Regions from separate parts of the Oceanisphaera sediminis genome, predicted to be linked through region 1. Evidence: riboswitches for the same ligand, from Rfam matches in the RefSeq annotation. Region 1 holds a riboswitch; each other region holds the start of a gene.
What was found. A riboswitch is a leader RNA that binds a small molecule or an ion and turns the genes downstream of it on or off. The one in region 1 is predicted to bind thiamine pyrophosphate.
Positions count from the first base shown of each region.

Region 2: another riboswitch for thiamine pyrophosphate. It lies ahead of thiD (bifunctional hydroxymethylpyrimidine kinase/phosphomethylpyrimidine kinase); the one in region 1 lies ahead of thiC (phosphomethylpyrimidine synthase ThiC).
Region 3: another riboswitch for thiamine pyrophosphate. It lies ahead of ABD827_RS00315 (3-oxoacyl-ACP reductase); the one in region 1 lies ahead of thiC (phosphomethylpyrimidine synthase ThiC).

Region 1 covers NZ_BAABDS010000039.1:195,706-202,220, forward strand. Annotated here, with positions in the region: gene thiE (thiamine phosphate synthase) at 1-893, opposite strand, end outside; gene thiC (phosphomethylpyrimidine synthase ThiC) at 899-2,839, opposite strand; TPP riboswitch at 2,920-3,023, opposite strand; gene menA (1,4-dihydroxy-2-naphthoate octaprenyltransferase) at 3,131-4,012, opposite strand; gene ABD827_RS14610 (exoribonuclease II) at 4,261-6,228, shown strand.
Region 2 covers NZ_BAABDS010000026.1:39,237-45,751, forward strand. Annotated here, with positions in the region: gene polA (DNA polymerase I) at 1-1,954, shown strand, start outside; TPP riboswitch at 2,531-2,631, shown strand; gene thiD (bifunctional hydroxymethylpyrimidine kinase/phosphomethylpyrimidine kinase) at 2,672-3,508, shown strand; gene ABD827_RS08175 (putative monovalent cation/H+ antiporter subunit A) at 3,748-6,048, shown strand; gene ABD827_RS08180 (Na+/H+ antiporter subunit B) at 6,045-6,476, shown strand; gene ABD827_RS08185 (Na+/H+ antiporter subunit C) at 6,477-6,515, shown strand, end outside.
Region 3 covers NZ_BAABDS010000001.1:76,580-83,094, forward strand. Annotated here, with positions in the region: gene ABD827_RS00295 (ABC transporter ATP-binding protein) at 1-28, shown strand, start outside; gene ABD827_RS00300 (ABC transporter permease) at 25-765, shown strand; gene ABD827_RS00305 (type 1 glutamine amidotransferase domain-containing protein) at 770-1,450, opposite strand; gene ABD827_RS00310 (LLM class flavin-dependent oxidoreductase) at 1,895-3,178, opposite strand; gene ABD827_RS00315 (3-oxoacyl-ACP reductase) at 3,205-3,978, opposite strand; TPP riboswitch at 4,027-4,132, opposite strand; gene pyrC (dihydroorotase) at 4,366-5,409, shown strand; TPP riboswitch at 5,538-5,644, shown strand; gene ABD827_RS00325 (sodium:solute symporter family protein) at 5,761-6,515, shown strand, end outside.

The DNA.
Region 1 (6,515 bases):
AAATCCCCTTGCGGGCTGGTGCCGGTGATGCCCAGCTGTTCGGCCAGGGCCGAGCCCGGCATCACCACGGTGGGAAAGTCGTTCAAATCCGTCGGCCAGCCCAGATGGGCCACCGGGCCGGCACCGGCGCCGATGGCCTCGGCGCCCTTCAGGCCCTGATTGACGTAGGCCTTGGCCAGCACCAGCGCATCTTCAATCGGGTAGTCCAGCGCCACGGCGGTGGCGATGGCCGACGACAGGGTACAACCGGTGCCGTGACCGTGACGGGTTTGCACTCGGGGGCTGGCCAGCCAGATTTCACGCTGGCCGTCGGTGTAATAGTCGATGGCCTGCTCGCCGGCCCAGTCCAGGTGACCGCCCTTCACCAATACGGCGCGTACGCCCAGTTCCAGCAGGGCGGCGGCCCCGGCGCGCAGCTGTGCCGGAGAGTCGGGCGCGATGCCCGACAATACTTTCAGTTCCAGCGCATTGGGGGTAACCAGATCCACCTCGGGCAGCAGGTGCTGCTGCAACGCCGGGATCAGGTTGGTTTCGGCCATGCTCTGGCCGGTGCTGGCAATGGCCACCGGATCCAGCACCACAAAGGGCTGCCACTGGCGGCGATATTCACGCAGCGTGCGCGCCAGCACCTCGGCCCGCAGGCCGCCGGGCAGCAGACCAATCTTGATGGCCCGGGCCGGCATGTCGCTGGCCAGCGAGACCAGCTGGCTGGTAAAAGCCTGCATCAATACCGGCTCGACCATGGATACCGCCACCGAGTTCTGGGCGGTAATGGCGGAGATAACCGAGCAGCCGTGGCCGCCCAGTCCCTGAATGGTGTGCAAATCGGCCTGAATACCGGCACCGCCGCCCGAATCGGAGCCGGCGATGGTCCAGACGATGGGTCTTGTCATAGAAATTATTGCTCCAGTTTGTCGGCCTGGTGATACAGCTCACCGCCGCGTTTCTTGAATTCTTGTGACATCTGCGCCATGCCGGCGACCACGGTTTCGCTGTTGCCGTCCATATCGACCAGTTGCACCGCTATGGCTTCCTGGGCGGCGGCATACTCGCGCACTTCCTGAGTGATCTTCATCGAGCAGAACTTGGGTCCGCACATGGAGCAGAAGTGGGCTACCTTGCCGGATTCCTGCGGCAGGGTTTCGTCGTGATAGGCACGGGCGGTCTGCGGATCCAGCGCCAGGTTGAACTGATCTTCCCAACGGAACTCGAAGCGCGCCTTGGACATGGCGTTGTCGCGGATTTGCGCACCCGGATGGCCCTTGGCCAGATCGGCGGCGTGAGCGGCAATCTTGTAGGTGATTAGCCCCTGTTTGACGTCTTCCTTGTTCGGCAACCCTAAGTGCTCTTTCGGGGTGACGTAGCACAGCATGGCGCAACCGAACCAGCCGATCATGGCGGCACCGATGCCGGAGGTGAAGTGGTCGTAGCCGGGGGCGATATCGGTGGTCAGCGGGCCCAGGGTATAGAAGGGTGCCTCGTGGCAATGCTCCAGCTGCTCTTCCATGTTGCGCTTGATCATGTGCATCGGCACGTGGCCGGGGCCTTCGATCATCACCTGTACGTCGTATTCCCAGGCGACCTTGGTCAGCTCACCAAGAGTGTGCAGCTCGGCAAACTGGGCTTCGTCGTTGGCGTCGGCAATGGAGCCGGGACGCATGCCGTCACCCAGCGACAGCGACACATCGTAGGCGGCACAGATTTCGCAAATTTCGCGGAAATGCTCGTAGAGGAAGCTTTCCTTGTGATGGGACAGACACCACTTGGCCATGATGGAACCACCGCGCGACACGATACCGGTGACGCGCTTGGCGGTCATGGGCACGAAGCGCAGCAGCACGCCGGCGTGAATGGTGAAGTAATCCACGCCCTGCTCGGCCTGTTCGATCAGGGTGTCGCGAAACACTTCCCAGGTCAGGTCTTCGGCCACGCCGTTCACTTTTTCCAGCGCCTGGTAGATGGGGACGGTACCGATGGGCACCGGGCTGTTGCGCAGTATCCATTCGCGGGTTTCGTGAATGTAACGACCGGTAGACAGATCCATCACGTTGTCGGCACCCCAGCGGGTGGACCACACCAGCTTCTCCACTTCTTCTTCGATGCTGGAAGTCACCGCCGAGTTACCGATGTTGGCGTTGATTTTCACCAGGAAATTGCGGCCGATGATCATCGGCTCGGACTCGGCGTGGTTGATGTTGGCCGGAATGATGGCGCGGCCTTCGGCGACTTCCTTGCGCACGAATTCGGGGGTGATGGCGTCCGGCAGGTTGGCGCCGAAGTTCTGGCCCGGGTGCTGTTGCAGCAGCATCTCGTCCCGCACCCGCTCGCGGCCCATGTTCTCGCGAATGGCGATGTATTCCATCTCGGGGGTGATGATGCCTTTGCGGGCATAGTGCAGCTGGGTGACACAGGCGCCGACTTTGGCCTTGCGCGGCTTGGGCATCTGCTCGAAACGCAGGTGATCCAGGCCATCGTCGGCCATGCGCTGCTGGGTAAACTCGGAGGTAACGCCCTCCAGCTCCTCGGTGTCGTTACGCTCCAGAATCCACTGACGACGCATCTGGGGCAGACCCCGGCGTACATCCAGATCGGCATCGGGATCGCCGTAGGGACCGGCGGTGTCGTAAATCGGTACCGGCGCATTGGGCTCGAGAATGGGGTTTTCTTCGGTGCCGCCCTTGAAGCTGTCGGCCAGATGAATTTCGCGCATGCCGACCTTGATGTCCGGGCGCGAGCCTTCGATGTAGATGCGGCGGGAATTGGGGAAGTGCTCGCCTTTCAGGTTATCGATAAATGCCTGGGCCTGGCTGCGAACTTCACGACGGTTTATTTTTGACATAGCAATCTCACTTCGAATCCATTGAGGGTGAAAATGCTTGTCAGGAGTGTTGAGAAAGAACTCGGCAGAAGAGGTGTGGCGCCAAGTTCTCGCTTGCTTCCCTTACGCAGGTATTAGCCTGATCAGGTTCAACGGATCCCGCTTTCGCGGTCTCAGCCCATATAGAGCACTCCGACAAGATAGCGGCCAGTATAAACAGACCCCGCTCACAAAAGCAAAGTCATTACCGGACAATCCGGCTATAAAAAGTTAACCGCCATGAAACATTTCGGCATTGGACTCGGCCGGTTTTTATCCGACCACCAGCCCCAGCGCAAGCAGGCCGGTGAAGGCAAGCGTGCCCCGCGCGGTCAGAGCCAGCGCCCGGTTAAGCTCGGCGCCCTGGCCGGTCAGCACCAATTGAGTGGCCCGCGCCAGCGGCCAGAGCGCCAGCAAACTTACAAAGCCCGGCTCGGTCATGATGCGGGTGCCGGCCAGCACGGCGCCCCCCAGCAGCAACAACTGATAGGCCCGCGCCCGCCGCAACCCCAGCCGCAGCGCCAGGGTGTGCTTGCCGGCCTGCCGGTCGGTGTCCATGTCGCGAATGTTGTTGATATTGAGCACCGCCACCGCCAGCAGGCCGGCGGTGAGTGATGCCCAGCCGGCGGACTCGCTCAGCCGATGCTGCATCAGGTAACTGCAGCCCAGCACCGCCACCGGGCCGAAAAACACGAATACCGCCACATCGCCGAGGCCCAGATAGCCATAAGGGCGCCGGCCCAGGGTGTAACCCAGCGCCGCCAGCAAGGCACAAGACCCCAACGCCATAAATCCCAGCCAGGCACCGACATCGGGCCCCAATGCCGCCCACAGCAGTAACAGGCCCGAGCCGGTTGCCAGTGCGGCGGTTACTATCATGGCGTTACGCAGCTGATCGGGGCTCGCCAGGCCGGAGGCCAGCACTCGGGTCGGGCCGGTGCGGTTTATCGAGTCGGTACCGCGTACGCCGTCGCCATAGTCGTTGGCCAGGTTGGACAGTATCTGCAGCAACAGCGCGGTCAGCAGCGCCAGCGTCAGCACGCCGCCGTTAAAGGCGCCGGCCTGAGCGGCGGTGCCCGCGCCCAACAGCATGGAGGCCACCGCCAGAGGCAGGGTTCTGGGCCGAATCGCCAGCAGCCAGGATTGTGGTGACATATGAGTATCGCTTAGCAGTCGGATTCAAACGATTATGATAACCAAGCTCGACGGCCGCGTCCCGGTTAAAAATGGTGCTACCCCGACAACCGCGGTTACTACCTGCTAAGCCAGGGCGTGAACGAGGCCGGTCACCCCGACATGTCCAGACTCAGCCTTATCCAATGCCACGGCTAGCGTCAAGGTTTCCTTGGCATATCGGGGGTAAATCCGTATAGTCAGGCGCATATTTCGACAGGTCTTTACTTATGTTTCAAAACAACCCCCTGCTGGCCCAGCTCAAGCAACAAATCCGCGAAACCCTTCCCATTAAAGAAGGCATCGTGAAAGGTACCTCCAAAGGTTTTGGTTTTCTTGAAGTAAGCGAAAAAGAAAGCTTCTTTATTCCACCACCACAGATGAAAAAAGTGATGCATGGCGATCACATTACCGCCGTGGTGCGTACCGAAAACGAGCGCGAGCTGGTTGAGCCCGAGACCCTGATCGAAGCCGGTGTTACCCGCTTTGTGGCCCGGGTGAAGTGGTTCCGTGACCGGCTCAATATCGTGCCCGATCATCCGTTGATGAAAGATGCCATCAAGGCACGCGCCATCAAGGGGTTGGACGAAAAGAGCCTGAAAGAAGGCGACTGGGTACTGGGCGAAATGACCCGCCACGCCCTGAAAGACAACAAAGGCTTTTTCGCCAGCGTGGTGGAAGTGATTGCCGGCGTAGAAGACCCCATCGCTCCCTGGTGGGTGGTGCTGGCCCGCAACAAGCTGGCCAACCAGGCGCCGGAAGACAGGGCCGAGTGGCAAACGCTGGAAGAAACCCTGCCGCGTCAGGATCTTACCGATATGCCCTTCTTCACCATCGATGGCGAATCCACCCTGGATATGGATGATGCCCTGAGCGTGAAAAAGCTGGATAACGCCTGGGAACTGACCGTTGCCATCGCCGACCCCACCGCCTATGTTGCCCACAACAGCGAAATGGACCGCGTCGCCGCCGAGCGCGCCTTTACCGTTTATCTCCCCGGCCGCAACATTCCCATGCTGCCCCGCACCCTGGCCGACGAACTCTGTTCGCTGCAGGAAGGGGTAGAGCGTCCGGCCCTGTGTGCCCGCCTGCAGATCGACTTTGACGGCAAGGTGTCCGACAAGGCCGACTTCTTCGCCGCCCACATTCGCTCCCAGGCCCGCTTAAGCTACGATCAGGTCTCCGACTGGGTCGAGCAAATCGGCGACTGGCAGCCCGGCAGCGAAGTCATTGCCGAGCAGCTGCGTGAGCTGACCGCCCTGACCCATGCCCGCAGCGCCTGGCGCAGCAAGCACGCCATCGTGTTCAAGGACAGACCCGATTACCGCTTTGCGCTCGACGAAGACAGCAACGTCACGGCCATTCTGGTCGATCACCGTCGCATCGCCAACCAGATGGTAGAAGAGGCGATGATCGCCGCCAACCTGTCTTGCGGCAACTGGCTGACCGAACATGCCGGCACCGGTATCTTCAACGTGCACGCCGGTTTTGACAGTGAAAAAATGGAAGGCCTGGTCGAACTGCTGCAGACCCACGAAGCCCCCTTCGAGCCTGACACCCTGTCGAGCCTGGAAGGCTTCTGTGCCCTGCGCCGCTGGCTGGATGCCCGCGACACCAGTTATCTGGACAGTCGCACCCGTCGTTACCAGTCGTTTGCCGCCATGAGCGCCACCCCGGGTGAGCACTTTGGCCTGGGCCTGACCGCCTACGCCACCTGGACCTCGCCGATTCGTAAATACGGCGACATCGTCAACCACCGTCTGATCAAGGCCATTCTTGCCGAGCAGGAACATGGCGTGCATGCACCCAGTGACGAACTGGCCGTTCACCTGTCCGAGCAGCGCCGCATGCATCGCCGGGCCGAGCGCGATATCGCCGACTGGCTGTATGTGCGTTATCTGCAGCCGGCCGTGGCCGAAGGCAAGGTGTTCGATGCCGAAGTGGTCGATATCGGTCGCGGTGGCGTCAAGCTGCGCCTGCAGGAAAACGGTGCCGTGGTGTTCATGCCTTCCTCGCTGATCCTGGCCAACCGGGATCGACTGGAATGCAGCTGGGACGATGGCCGGGTTTACCTGGACAAGGCCCCGCTGTACGAGCTGGGTCAGGCGGTACAGGTGATCATCACCGAAGCGATTGAAGACACCCGCTCCTTGATCGCCAAGCCGGCACAGCCGATTTCACCGGTCGCCCCGCAATAAGGCGTTCGGTAAACAGCTGACGTAAAAAGGGCCTGCAGATGCAGGCCCTTTTTGTTATACCAATCCCCCTAAACAAATGATCTATTCCATTTTTGTATAAAAGTCGAACAAAGGGCCCGCTCCGCCGACTCGCCGTGGGACGTGACACTCACTGCTTTAGCCCACTGCGAACATTCACTGGATGTTCGATCAGACGAAAGCACTTCGTCACGGCAGCAAGCTGCCCCCTCTAGGCTCAGCCGCGCCATCCGTGGCGCGAATGGTCGGCTGAGCAGATCCCTTTGTCC
Region 2 (6,515 bases), on a different contig from region 1:
GGGCCCGGCCGATCTGCAGCAAAGCGAGCCCGACACCGAGGCCCTGAAGGCGCTTTACCGGGAATACGAGTTCCGCAACCTGCTGGAAGAGCTGGAGCCGGGCCAGAACAAGGAACCCGCCACAGCACCGGCGCCGGCCATGGCCACCGACTATCAGACCCTTCTTACCGAAGCAGAGCTGAACGACTGGGTCGAGCGGCTGGCGCAGGCGCCTTATTTTGCCTTCGACACCGAAACCACCAGCCTCAACTATAGAGATGCCCGGGTGGTGGGCGTGTCTTTTGCCGTCGAGCCGGGTCAGGCCGCCTATGTGCCCTTCGGCCATGATTATCTGGATGCGCCCGAACAGCTGAGCGAAGCCACCGTGCTGGGCGCGCTCAAGCCGCTGCTGGAAGACGAACAAGTCGTCAAGCTGGGCCAGAACCTGAAATACGATGCCAACGTGCTGAAAAATCACGGTATCGAGCTGAAAGGCATCGGCCTGGATACCATGCTGGAATCTTATGTACTGAATTCGGTGCAAACCCGGCACGACATGGACAGCATGGCGGCGTTCTATCTCAACCATAACACCATGTCATTCGAGTCTATTGCCGGCAAGGGCGCCAAACAGCTGACCTTCAACCAGATACCGCTGGAGCAGGCCGGTCCCTATGCGGCGGAAGACGCCGACGTCACCCTGCGGCTGCATCACCATCTGGCACCGAAACTGGCGGTCGAACCCGAGCTGCAGCAGGTGTTCAGCGATATCGAAATGCCGCTGGTACCGATTCTGGCGCAAATGGAATATACCGGGGTGCGCATCGACAGCGGCCTGCTGGCCATTCAGAGCGAAGAAATTGCCAAGCGCCTGAAAGAGCTGGAGCTGGAAGCCTTTGAGCTGGCCGGCGAACCCTTCAATCTGGGCTCACCCAAGCAGTTGGGCGAAATCCTGTTTACCAGGCTCGAACTGCCGGTGCTGAAGAAAACCCCCAAGGGCGCACCCTCTACCGCCGAAGAAGTACTGCAGGAACTGGCGCTGGACTATCCGCTGCCCAAGCTGCTGATGGAATACCGGGGCTTGAGCAAGCTCAAGTCGACCTATACCGACAAGTTGCCGCAAATGGTCAACGAGCACAGCGGTCGCATTCATACCTCCTACCATCAGGCCAATACCGCCACCGGCCGGCTGTCGTCGTCGGATCCCAACCTGCAGAACATTCCCATCCGTACCGCGGAAGGACGGCGTATTCGCCAGGCCTTCGTGGCGGCGCCCGGTTACCGGGTGGTGGCGGCGGATTACTCCCAGATTGAACTGCGCATCATGGCGCACCTGTCGCGAGACAAGGGCCTGCTGGACGCCTTCGCCCAGGGGCTGGATATTCACAAGGCCACCGCCGCCGAGGTATTCGGCGTGGCGCTGGATCAGGTGACCACAGAACAGCGCCGTCGGGCCAAGGCCATCAACTTCGGCCTTATCTACGGCATGAGCGCCTTTGGACTGTCGCGCCAGCTTGGCATCGGCCGTAATGAGGCCCAGCAGTACATGGATATCTATTTCGAGCGTTATCCGGGCGTGCTGCGCTACATGGAAGACACCCGTGCCCTGGCCGCCGACAAGGGTTATGTGTCTACCCTGTTCGGTCGCCGACTGTACCTGCCGGAGATCAATGCCAAGAACGGTGCCCGCCGCAAGGGTGCCGAACGGGCCGCCATCAACGCGCCGATGCAGGGCACCGCCGCCGATATCATCAAGAAGGCGATGATTCAGGTTTCCGGCTGGCTGGAGCAGCAACAAATCGATGAAGTACAGATGCTGATGCAGGTGCACGATGAGCTGGTGTTCGAAATTCGCGCAGACAAGGTCGAATCCTTCAAGGAGCAGATCCGCGATCTGATGGAGCAGGCCGCCAGCCTGGATGTGCCGCTGCTGGTGGAAGTTGGCGAAGGCGACAACTGGGACGAGGCGCATTAACTGCAGCCGTAAGCTATAAGCCGTCAGTTAAAAACCAAACACCGAACCAGCAGGCTCGGTGTTTTTTTATGTGTGATACCAACTTGAATAAAGATCTGATCATTTTTAAACCCGAGCTCAGAGGCAACACAGCCGCCTCCCTCGACACGCCACTGGGCTAGCCATCTTTGCTGGGTAACGGCTGCGAATATTCACTGGATATTCGGTCCATTACCCAACAAAGATACACGGCAGCAAGCTGCCCCATGGGGGCTCGGAAATGCCATCCATGGCATTTCACGGTCGTGGGAGGCGATCTCTGCTGCCTCTTCTCGAGCATCGAGTTGTCTGTAGACGGCGCTAACAGACAACTCCGGTGCATCAAGGAGGACAAAGGGAGCTGTTCAGCCGACCATCCGCGCCACGGATGGCGCGGCTGAGCCTCCAGGGAGGGATTCACGGCGAGTCGGCGGAGCGGACCCTTTGTTCGACTTTTATACAAGAATGAAATAGATCATTTGTTTAGTGGGGTTGGTATGACTTACAGCGTACAGCGGGGATTTCTGGTCTTTACGGTCCCGGGTCGTTATTATCGAGTCTTGTTAGTCGGGGAGCCGCGAGGCTGAGACGGTATCAATGCCGGACCCGCCGTACCTGATCCAGTTAATGCTGGCGTAGGAAACTAACGGGCAAGCGTCAGTTTGCCGGTGGTGCCTTCGCCCGGAGGACCATAAGGATATGACCAGTCACACCCCCCAAGATCATCAAGCCGCCAGTCACAAACCGATAGTGCTGACCATTGCCGGATCCGACAGCGGTGGTGGTGCCGGTATTCAGGCCGACATCAAGGCCATTTCTGCCACCGGCGGCTATGCCTGCTCGGTGATCACCGCCCTGACCGCCCAGAACACCCGCGGTGTCAGCGCCGTGCATCCGGTACCGCAGGAGATGATCCGCGCCCAGCTGGAAGCGGTATTCAGTGATTTGCAGGTCACGGCGGTCAAGGTCGGCATGCTGGGCGACAGCGCCACCATTCGTACCGTGGCCGAGGTGCTGCGTCGTTATCGTCCGGCCCATCTGGTGGTGGATCCGGTGATGGTCACCGCCAATGGCGACATGCTGCTGGCCGAGGATGCGGTCATCAGCCTGCGAGAAGAACTGCTGCCACTGGCCGATGTGATCACCCCCAACCTGCCGGAGGCGGCGGCGCTGATCGGCAGCCCAGTGCCTGCAACCCTGGCCGATGTCGAGTCTCTGTTTGCCGGACTCGCCAACCTGGACTGTGCCGCTGTGCTGCTCAAGGGCGGTTTTCTGCAGCAGGAGTCGCGCAGTCCGGACTGGTTATTGAAGGATGGCGAAGTACACTGCTTCGATACGCCGCGGGTGATCACCCCCAATACCCACGGCACCGGCTGCACCCTGTCGGCGGCGCTGGCCTGCTATCTGGGGCAGGGGCTGGCGATGGATCTGGCGGTCTCCACCGCCAAGCATTATATCGATCAGGCCATTCTGGCCGGCAGCAGTTTGCGCATCGGCCAGGGGCGAGGGCCGGTGGAGCATTTCTTCTCGCGCTGAAGGAATGGCATAAATAGCGATCGGTATCGCACGCAGAGCCGCCATTACCGGGCTCTGCTTGCGTTTTGATGGGGTGGCTTGTAGTATCGACCGCCATAACAACTTAAAAAAACATTCGATTAACTGCTTGAAAGTTAATTGAAATGCTTCCTAATATAGCCTGCGCCCTGTGCCGTTCTCCCTCTGTTTTTTCGCTAATTCTGTTGCCTGAACAGGCATGGAAATGAGGCCGTTTGCCTATGCTTTTTGCTGTTATTTCGGGTTTTGTGTTAGCGGCGCTGGTGCCCCGCCTGTCGTCTGTTCTGGGGACGAAAATCGGCTGGGTCCTGGCGGTGCTGCCGGCTGCCCTGTTTGGCTACTTTCTGGGTTTCTGGCCACAGGTGACCACGGGTCAGACCGTGCTGCAGAGCCATGAATGGATTCCCAGCCTGGGTATCAACCTCAGCTTCATGGTGGATGGCCTCAGCCTGATGTTCGCGCTGCTGATCACCGGCATCGGTACCTTTATCTTTATTTACGCCGGCCGCTATCTGCAGGGCCATAAAGATATTCACAAGTTGCTGATGTACCTGCTGGCCTTCATGGCCGCCATGCTGGGGCTGGTGCTGTCCAGCAACCTGATTTCGCTGTTTGTGTTCTGGGAACTGACCAGCTTTACCTCCTATCTGCTGATCGGTTTCAACCACGAGCAGGAAAAAGCCCGCAAGGCGGCGCTGCAGGGGTTCTTTATTACCGTCGGTGGCGGCCTGGCGTTGATGGCGGGTCTGATCCTGCTGGGCAACATCGGTGGCAGCTTCGAGCTGAATGAACTGCTGGCTCAAGATGTGGATATACAGCAACACCCGCTGTTTCTGGCGATGATGGTGTTGATCCTGCTGGGCGCCTTTACCAAGTCGGCTCAGACCCCCTTCCATTTCTGGCTGCCCAACGCCATGGCGGCGCCGACCCCGGTCAGCGCCTATCTGCACTCGGCCACCATGGTCAAGGCGGGTGTTTATCTGATGGCGCGCTTGCAGCCGATGATGGCCGGTAGCGAGGCCTGGATGATGACCCTGTCGCTGTTTGGCGGCGTGACCATGACGGTGGGCGCCCTGATGGCGGTATGCAGCACCGATCTCAAGCGTATTCTCGCCTTTTCCACCATCATGGCGCTGGGCACCCTGACCATGCTGATCGGCATCGGTACCCCCCATGCGCTGGAGGCGGCCATGGTGTTCCTGCTGGCCCATGCACTATACAAGGGCGCCTTGTTCATGGCGGCGGGCACCCTGGATCATGCCACCGGCACCAAGGATGTACGCGATCTGGGCGGGCTGCGTAAATACATGCCGCAAACGGCGCTGTTCATCACCCTGGCCGCGCTGTCGCTGGCCGGTATTCCACCGCTGTTCGGTTTTATCGCCAAGGAACTGATGTTCGAGGCGGCGCTGGGTGCGCCCTGGTTGTCGAACCTGCTGATCGGGTTGTCGGTCATCACCGCCATCGGCATAGTGGCGTCGGCCGCGCTGGTGGCGATAAAACCCTTTTACGGGCCATTGAAGCCCACGCCCAAAACGCCCCACGAAGCGCCACTGGCGATGCGACTGGGCTTTACCCTGCTGGCCATTGTCGGTCTGTTGCTGGGATTGATGCCGAGTCTGGTGACGCCCCTGCTGCAGGCGGCGGTAACCGCCATTGGCGGCGCCCCGGCGGCCGAGCTGAAACTGGCGCTGTGGCACGGTTTCAACCTGCCGCTGCTGCTCAGTGCGCTGGCATTGGCGTGTGGCGGCCTGCTTTATCATCACTGGGATCGCATACGCGATCCGCTGGCCGCCGCCCTTAATCCCCTGGCTTATGGCCCCGAGCGGAGCTATGAGCGAATGATGGATGGCCTTCAGGTGGTGGCGAAGGGCCAGACCCGCATACTGCAGAATGGCTATATGACCCACTATATTCTGACCATATTGCTGACCACCATCGTCCTGCTGACCTATGCCTTCTGGTCGGAAGACGCCTTTGTCTACTCGCTGTCGTTCGAGGGAGTACGGCTTTACGAAGTAGTGATCGGCTTGCTGATGCTGGTGGCGGTGGTGTATGCCAGCGCCACCCATCTGCGGTTGGGCGCGGTGGCGGCCATCGGGGTGCTGGGTTTTGCCATGGCGATGATTTACGTGTTCTTCAGCGCACCGGATCTGGCCATTACCCAGGTATTGGTAGAGACCCTGACCGTGATCATGCTGGTACTGGTGCTGTTTCGTCTGCCCGGTTTTCAGGATCTGTCGAGCCCGCTGGTACGCTGGCGCGATGCGGCCGTGGCCGGTGCCTTCGGGGTGCTGGTGACCATGATGGTGCTCACCGTGAACCAGTCGACCCTGCCGGGCGAGGGCATTACCGCCTATCTGGTGGAAAACAGCTATGTGGTGGCGCACGGGCGCAACATCGTCAACGTCATACTGGTCGACTTCCGGGCGCTGGATACTCTGGGCGAGATCTTCGTGCTGGCGCTGGCGGCCATCGGCGTCAATGCCATGATTCGCTTTCGTTGGGAGACGCAGAAATGAGATCGGATACCTCCATCATACTGCAGACCGCTACCCGCATGCTGGTGCCGCTGTTGCTGTTGTTCTCCATCTTTTTGCTGTTGCGCGGCCATAACGATCCCGGGGGCGGCTTTATCGCCGGGCTGGTGGCGTCCAGCGCCTTTGCCCTGCACCTGTTCGCCTTTGATGCCAGCAGTACCAAGAAGCTGATGAAGGTGGAAAGTCAGCTGTTGATGGGCGTCGGCCTGTTACTGGCGCTGTTCAGCGGCATGGTCGGCGTGGTGTTTCGGGGCCAGCCCTTTTTGACCAGCCAGTGGGGCACCCTCTATGTGCCGGGCATCGGCGAGCTGGCGGTAAGTACCCCCCTGCTGTTCGATATCGGTGTTTACCTGGTGGTGATCGGCGTGGTGTCGACCATATTGCTGTCACTGGACAAGGTGGAGGAATAAATGGAAAACCTGTTTGCTTTCGTGATTGGCGGCCTCTAC
Region 3 (6,515 bases), on a different contig from region 1:
CCTGCTGCAACAGGGCGCCCGGGCATGAGCAGCCGTCATCCGCTCCGCTGGCTGGGGGTGGCGATCCCCCTGCTGCTGTTACTGATCATGACCCTCAAGATGCCGTGGCTGGAGCCGCTGTTTCGCCCGCTGGTCGATGAGCGGGCCCCGGCCATTTACGCCCGCGACAGCTTTCTGAATTTGCTGCTGTGGCATCTGGCGGCGGTATTCATCGCCATTTTCGGCGCCACCCTGGTGGCGCTGGGCGGCGGTATTCTGGTGACCCGTGCCGCCGGGCGGGAATTTCTGCCACTGGCCAGGGCCATCGCCAATCTGGGCCAGACCTTTCCACCGGTAGCGGTATTGGCACTGGCGGTGCCCGCGCTGGGCTTCGGGCTGACCCCGACTCTGGTGGCGCTGTTTCTCTATGGCATGCTGCCCATTTATGAAAACACCGTTACCGGCCTGCAGCAGGTGCCGGCCAGCGTGCGCGAGGCGGCACGCGGCATGGGCATGAGCCCGCGCCAGCAGCTGTGGTCGGTGGAATTGCCGCTGGCACTGCCGATGATCATCGCCGGTATCCGCATTTCGCTGGTGATCAGCATCGGCACCGCCACCATAGGATCGACGGTGGCGGCCAAGGGCTTTGGAGAGGTGATTATTGCCGGCCTGCTGACCGACAACATGGCTTTCGTACTGCAGGGCGGCATCATGGTGGCGCTGGTGGCCATTTTGATCGATGCCCTGTTTCAGCGGCTGGAACGGCGGCTGTCGCCGCCGGGCTGAGGTGTCAGTGCTTCAATAGCGCCAGCAGGGCGCTGGCAGCCGGCTCGGAAGAGGCCGGGTTCTGGCCGGTGACCAGCAAACCATCGGTTTCCACATGCGGCTGCCAGTCATCGGCCTTGCGGTAATCGCCGCCGTTCTGGCGCAGCATTTCCTCCACCAGAAAAGGCACTATGGCGGTCAGCTGTACCGCTTCTTCTTCGCTGTTGGTAAAGCCGGTTACCCGCCTGCCGCTCACCAGCGGTTTACCCGCACCATCCCTGGTATGGCGCAACACCGCCGGGGCGTGACACACCGCCGCCACCGGTTTGCCCGCCGCGGCCATGGCCTCGATTAACGCGATGGAGTCCGCATCTTCCGCCAGATCCCACAGTGGACCGTGACCGCCGGGATAAAACACCGCATCAAAGTCATTCACCGACAGATCGGCCAGCTGGTGGGTAGTGGCCAGCTCGGCCTGAGCGGCCGCATCGGCGCGAAAACGCTCGGTGGCCTCGGTCTGGGCATCGGTTGCATCGCTTTTCGGATCCAGCGGCGGCTGGCCCCCCTTGGGCGAAGCCAGGGTAATGGTGGCGCCCGCATCCTTGAATGCGTAATAAGGAGCGGCAAATTCTTCCAGCCAGAAACCGGTTTTCTCGCCGGTATCCCCCAGTTGGTCATGAGAGGTCAGTACCATCAAAATACGCATATCGACTCCTTGTTTATTACAGAAAGTTCGTTACAGAAAGCACGCTTATCAGGTTAGCCGACGGCACTACAGGATGACACTGTAGTCGAGGTAAGCATCTGTCTTTACGCCCGGCTCCAGAGGCAACACAGTCACCTCCCACGACACGTTACAAGTACATCCCTGTAAGGCTCGGACATGCCATCCCTGGCATGTCACGGTCGTGGGAGCTTGTCTCTGTTGCCTCTTTCTAAACTCCGAGTTGTCTGCAGACGGCGCCAACAGGCGATGCCGGAGCAGCAAGGAGGGCAAAGGGATCTGCTCAGCCGACCATCCGCGCCACGGATGGCTCGGCTGAGCCTACAGGGATGTATTTACGGCGTGTCGGCGGAGCGGGCCCTTTGGCCGATTTTCTGCTGTTATCACAACTACTTGTGACCAACAAGCAATCCATCGGAATTACGCTTACTCGGGTCGAGTCAGCCCCAGATGATCGCGCAGGGTGCTGCCTTCATATTCGGTGCGGAACAGGCCGCGGCGCTGCAGTTCAGGTACCACCTGATCGACAAAGTCCTCGATGCCGGCGGGCAGCGACGGTGGCATCAGGTTGAAACCGTCGGCACCTTCGTGGTGAAACCACAGCTCCATACGATCGGCAATAGACTCGGGCGTGCCCACCATGGTGCAGTGACCGCCACCGGCCGCCAGCCGACCCAACAGCTGCCGCACCGTGGGCTGTTCGGTCTCGATAATGCGCAGAATGGTCGCGAAGCGGCCCTTGGGCCCGGTAAAGGCATCCAGCGACGGCAACGCCGGTACCGGCGCGTCCAGCTCCCAGCCGGAGCAGTCCTGCCCCACGTAGGTACTCAGTTGGCGCAGCGAGGCGGCGGCGGGCAGCAGCTCGTCCAGCTCACGCTGCTTGGCCAGCGCCTCGGCTTCAGTAGACGCCACATAGGTCACCAGCCCCGGCATGATAGGCACATCAACCCCGCGACCGGTGGCCTGCACCCGCCGTTTGATATCGCGATAGTAATCCTGAGCGGCGGGCAAGTCGTAGGCCACGGCGTAAATGGCCTCGGCACACTTGGCCGCCAATGCTCGTCCCTGATCGGACGCGCCGGCCTGAAACAACACCGGATGACCCTGGGGCGGGCGCGGCACATTGAGCGGGCCGTCCACCAGAAAGAACTCGCCGTGGTGATTGATGGGCACCACTTTGTCGGGATCGGCATAATGGCCGGCACGATCCATCACCAGCGCATCTGTCTGCCAGGAATCCCACAGTTTGATCACCGCATCCACAAACTCCTCGGCCCGGCGATAACGCTCGGCGTGGGCCGGCATGGCCTCATAACCATGGTTGCGGGCTTCCACATCGAACATGGAGGTCACCACGTTCCAGCCCATGCGACCGTTGGATATATGATCGAGCGAGGCCATCATGCGCGCCGCATGAAAAGGCGTGAAAAAGGTGCTGGACACCGTGCTGATAAAACCGATGCGATCGGTGGCCCGGCTCATGGCGGCCATGGCCGTCAACGGCTCCAGAAACCAGTAGCTGCCGTCCGCCACATTGCCGGTAGACTGACCGTCGGCGAAGAACACCGCATCCAGCTTGCCCCGCTCGGCGGTTTGCGCCAGCCGCTCGTAATAACGAATGTCGCCCAGCTGCTCTACCGCCGAGTCGGGGTGACGCCAGGCCGCCCTGTGATGACCGCAGCCAAACAAAAACAGGTTCAGGTGCATCATGCGCTGGTCTTGATTCCGGGCCGCCATCAGTTTTTCACCAGGCCGCCGTCGACCACCAGATTCTGGCCGGTCACCGAGCGTGACCAGGGTGAGGCGAAGAACAGGGTGGCATCGGCAAACTCGGCGGGGGTCGTAACACGGCGCAACGGCGTAGCGGCGGCGATGTAATCGAACACCGCTTCGGGCGTGGCGGCCGAGGCATCGGTGGTGCGCAGCAGGCCGCCGGACACCATGTTGACGGTAATGCCGTCCGGGCCCAGATCCTGCGACAGGGTGCGGGTCAGCGACAGCAGCGCCGCCTTGGCGGCGGTGTAGTCGTGATACGGCACCACCGGGTTCTGAAACAGATTGGTGCCCACGTTGACGATGCGGCCAAAGCCCGCCTCGCGCAGACCGGGCAACGCTGCCTGGGTGGTATTGAGCGCGCCTTTGACCACGCCTTCCAGCTGCTGGTTGAGATCTTCCCAACGCAGTTGATCCGCATTGGCCCGGTCATCGCCGTTGAACGAAAAAGCCGGCAGGGCATTGTTGATGACGGTGGTGATCGGGCTGCCGAAATGTTCGCGCGCCTGGGCAAACAGCGCCTGCACCGCAGCGGCATCGGTTACGTCGGCCTGCAGTGCCAGCGCCCGACCGGGGGCTGTTGCCGCCAACTTTTCGGCGGCCTCGGCGCTGTGCAGGTAGTTGATTACCACCCGTGCGCCTTCACGCAGAAAGGCGCGTACCAGGTGTTCGCCCAGGCCACGGGCGCCGCCGGTGACCAGCACCAGTTGTTCGTTCAGATTGATGGACGTTTGCATCGCTACCTCTTGTTAGAGGCGAAGGCATGGACTGGCAGAATACGCCGATAGCCGGAAGGCTGACATCCCTTCGCCAGTATGAACTGGATCAGGTTCGACGGGTGTTATCTCAGCCCTGCCGGCCACTGGCCGCAAGACACCCCGTGTCACGCCCAGACCATAACACACCCCTGCGCGGGTTTAATAGCCCGAGAGCGTGAGGGGTGAGGGGTAAGACGTGAGGCGAAAAACCACAAGCAAGGCCGCCTGTTTCATTTTGTTTCTTTCTCCTCTCCCTTCACGTCTCACCCCTCACGTTTTTCGGAAGTTTGGTGAAAACCGCCGCTAGGTGGATAATGGCCGTCTGGATGTAATGGATAACCCGCCGAGCCGACTATGACCTCAACTATGACCGCAACTACAACCACACTGACCATCACCCGCCCCGACGACTGGCACCTGCACCTGCGCGATGGCGAACAACTCAAAGACACGGTGCGCGATGCCAGCCGTTACCTGGGCCGCGCCCTCGTGATGCCCAACCTGCTGCCGCCGGCCACCACCACAGATCTGGCACTGGCCTACTACGACCGCATCGTGGCGGTACGGCCCGAAGGCAGCCGGTTCGAGCCGCTGATGAGCCTTTATCTGACCGATAAAACCGACCCGCAGGAAATCCGCACGGCCAAGGCCACCGGCAAGATTGTGGCCTGCAAGCTCTACCCGGCCGGCGCCACCACCAACTCCGACTCCGGCGTGACCGATGTGAAAAACATCTACCCGGTGCTGGAAGTCATGCAGGAAACCGGCACCCTGCTGCTGGTTCACGGTGAAGTAACCGATCCGAGCATCGACATCTTCGACCGGGAAAAGGTGTTCCTCGACACCGTGCTGCCCGACGTGGTGCGCGACTTCCCCGGGCTTAAAATCGTGCTGGAGCACATCACCACCGAGCACGCGGTCAACTTCGTGGAACAGGCAGGCGACAACGTGGCGGCCACCATTACCGCTCACCACCTGCTGTTCAACCGCAATCACATGCTGGTGGGCGGCATTCGCCCGCACTTCTACTGCCTGCCCATTCTCAAGCGCAACACCCACCAGCAGGCGCTGGTGCGGGCCGCCACCAGCGGCAGCAAGAAATTCTTCATGGGTACCGATTCGGCGCCGCACTTCCAGCATCGCAAGGAAGCCGCCTGCGGCTGTGCCGGTGCCTACACCTCCCACGCCGCCGTGGAACTGTATGCCGAAGCCTTCGAGGAAGCCGGTGCGCTGGACAAGCTGGAAGCCTTTACCAGCCACAACGGCCCCGACTTCTACGGCCTGCCCCGCAACGCCGACACCATCACCCTGGTGAAAGAAAGCTGGACCGTCGACGCCACCCTGCCGCTGGGCGGCGATCAGCTGGTGCCGATTCGCGCCGGTGAAACCATCGACTGGATGGTGAAATAAGCCGGCCTCTGTGCTGAAAGTAAAAACGCGGCTTCGGCCGCGTTTTTTTATGTCTGCGAACAGCTAGATGTTGCCGCTGATATGGGGCCTTTGATTGACAACCATCGGCAGTCTCTCTACTCTCTTGACGCTATTCCTGGGGGAGCCTGACCGGCTGAGACTCTGCAATTTACTGCAGTAACCCTTCGAACCTGATCCGGGTAATGCCGGCGAAGGGAAGGAAATGATTGATCCTCACTCTCCCTCCCAATCTGCCCGTTGTTGCCCGGCGCCATGTAGCCAATGAATGGCTACCATCGTCATGCTTGTCCGTTACGGGCACTGACCTGTTACGGACAAAGGGAGAACAACATGCTGGACACCACCGCCGCGATTCTGTGGCTCTGCTTATTTGCCGCCGTTTTTGCCATTCCCGGCCTGCTTTATGCCCGCCGCCGGCAAGACAAGCTGGAAGACTTTATCGTGGCCCGCAACAGCCAGAGTGGCAGCGCCACCATGCTGACCCTGCTGGCCACCACCATGGGTACCTGGATCCTGTTTGGTCCGGCTCAGGCCGCCACCTGGGGCGGCATTGGCGCCATTACCGGCTATGCCCTGGGCGTGCTGGTGCCCCGGCTTATCATGATTCCGCTCGGCGGGCGCATCCGCGAGCTGATGCCCGAGGGCCACACCCTGACCGAATTCGTGCTCGGCCGCTATGGCCGCGGCATGTACGGTTTTGTGCTGGTGATCATGATGTTCTACCTGTTTATCTCGCTCACCGCCGGACTGACCGCCATCGCCCAGATGGTGGCACTGCTGGCACCGGTACCCTTGTGGGTGACCGCCGGCATCGTCATGGGCGCTACCCTGCTCTATACCCTGTACGGCGGGCTGCGGGTCACCATCTTTACCGACCGGGTGCAGATGCTGGTGATACTGCCGTTTCTGCTGCTGTTGATGATGTTTGGCTGGCAGGCCACCGGCGGGCTAACACCGATCATCGCCGGGCTGCAGGAAAAAGCCCCGCACCTGCTCAATCCGCTGGACACCACCGGCCTCAAGTCCGGCCTGACCTTTTTCATCGCGGTGGTGCTGACCGGCCTGTTTTATCAGGGTACCTGGCA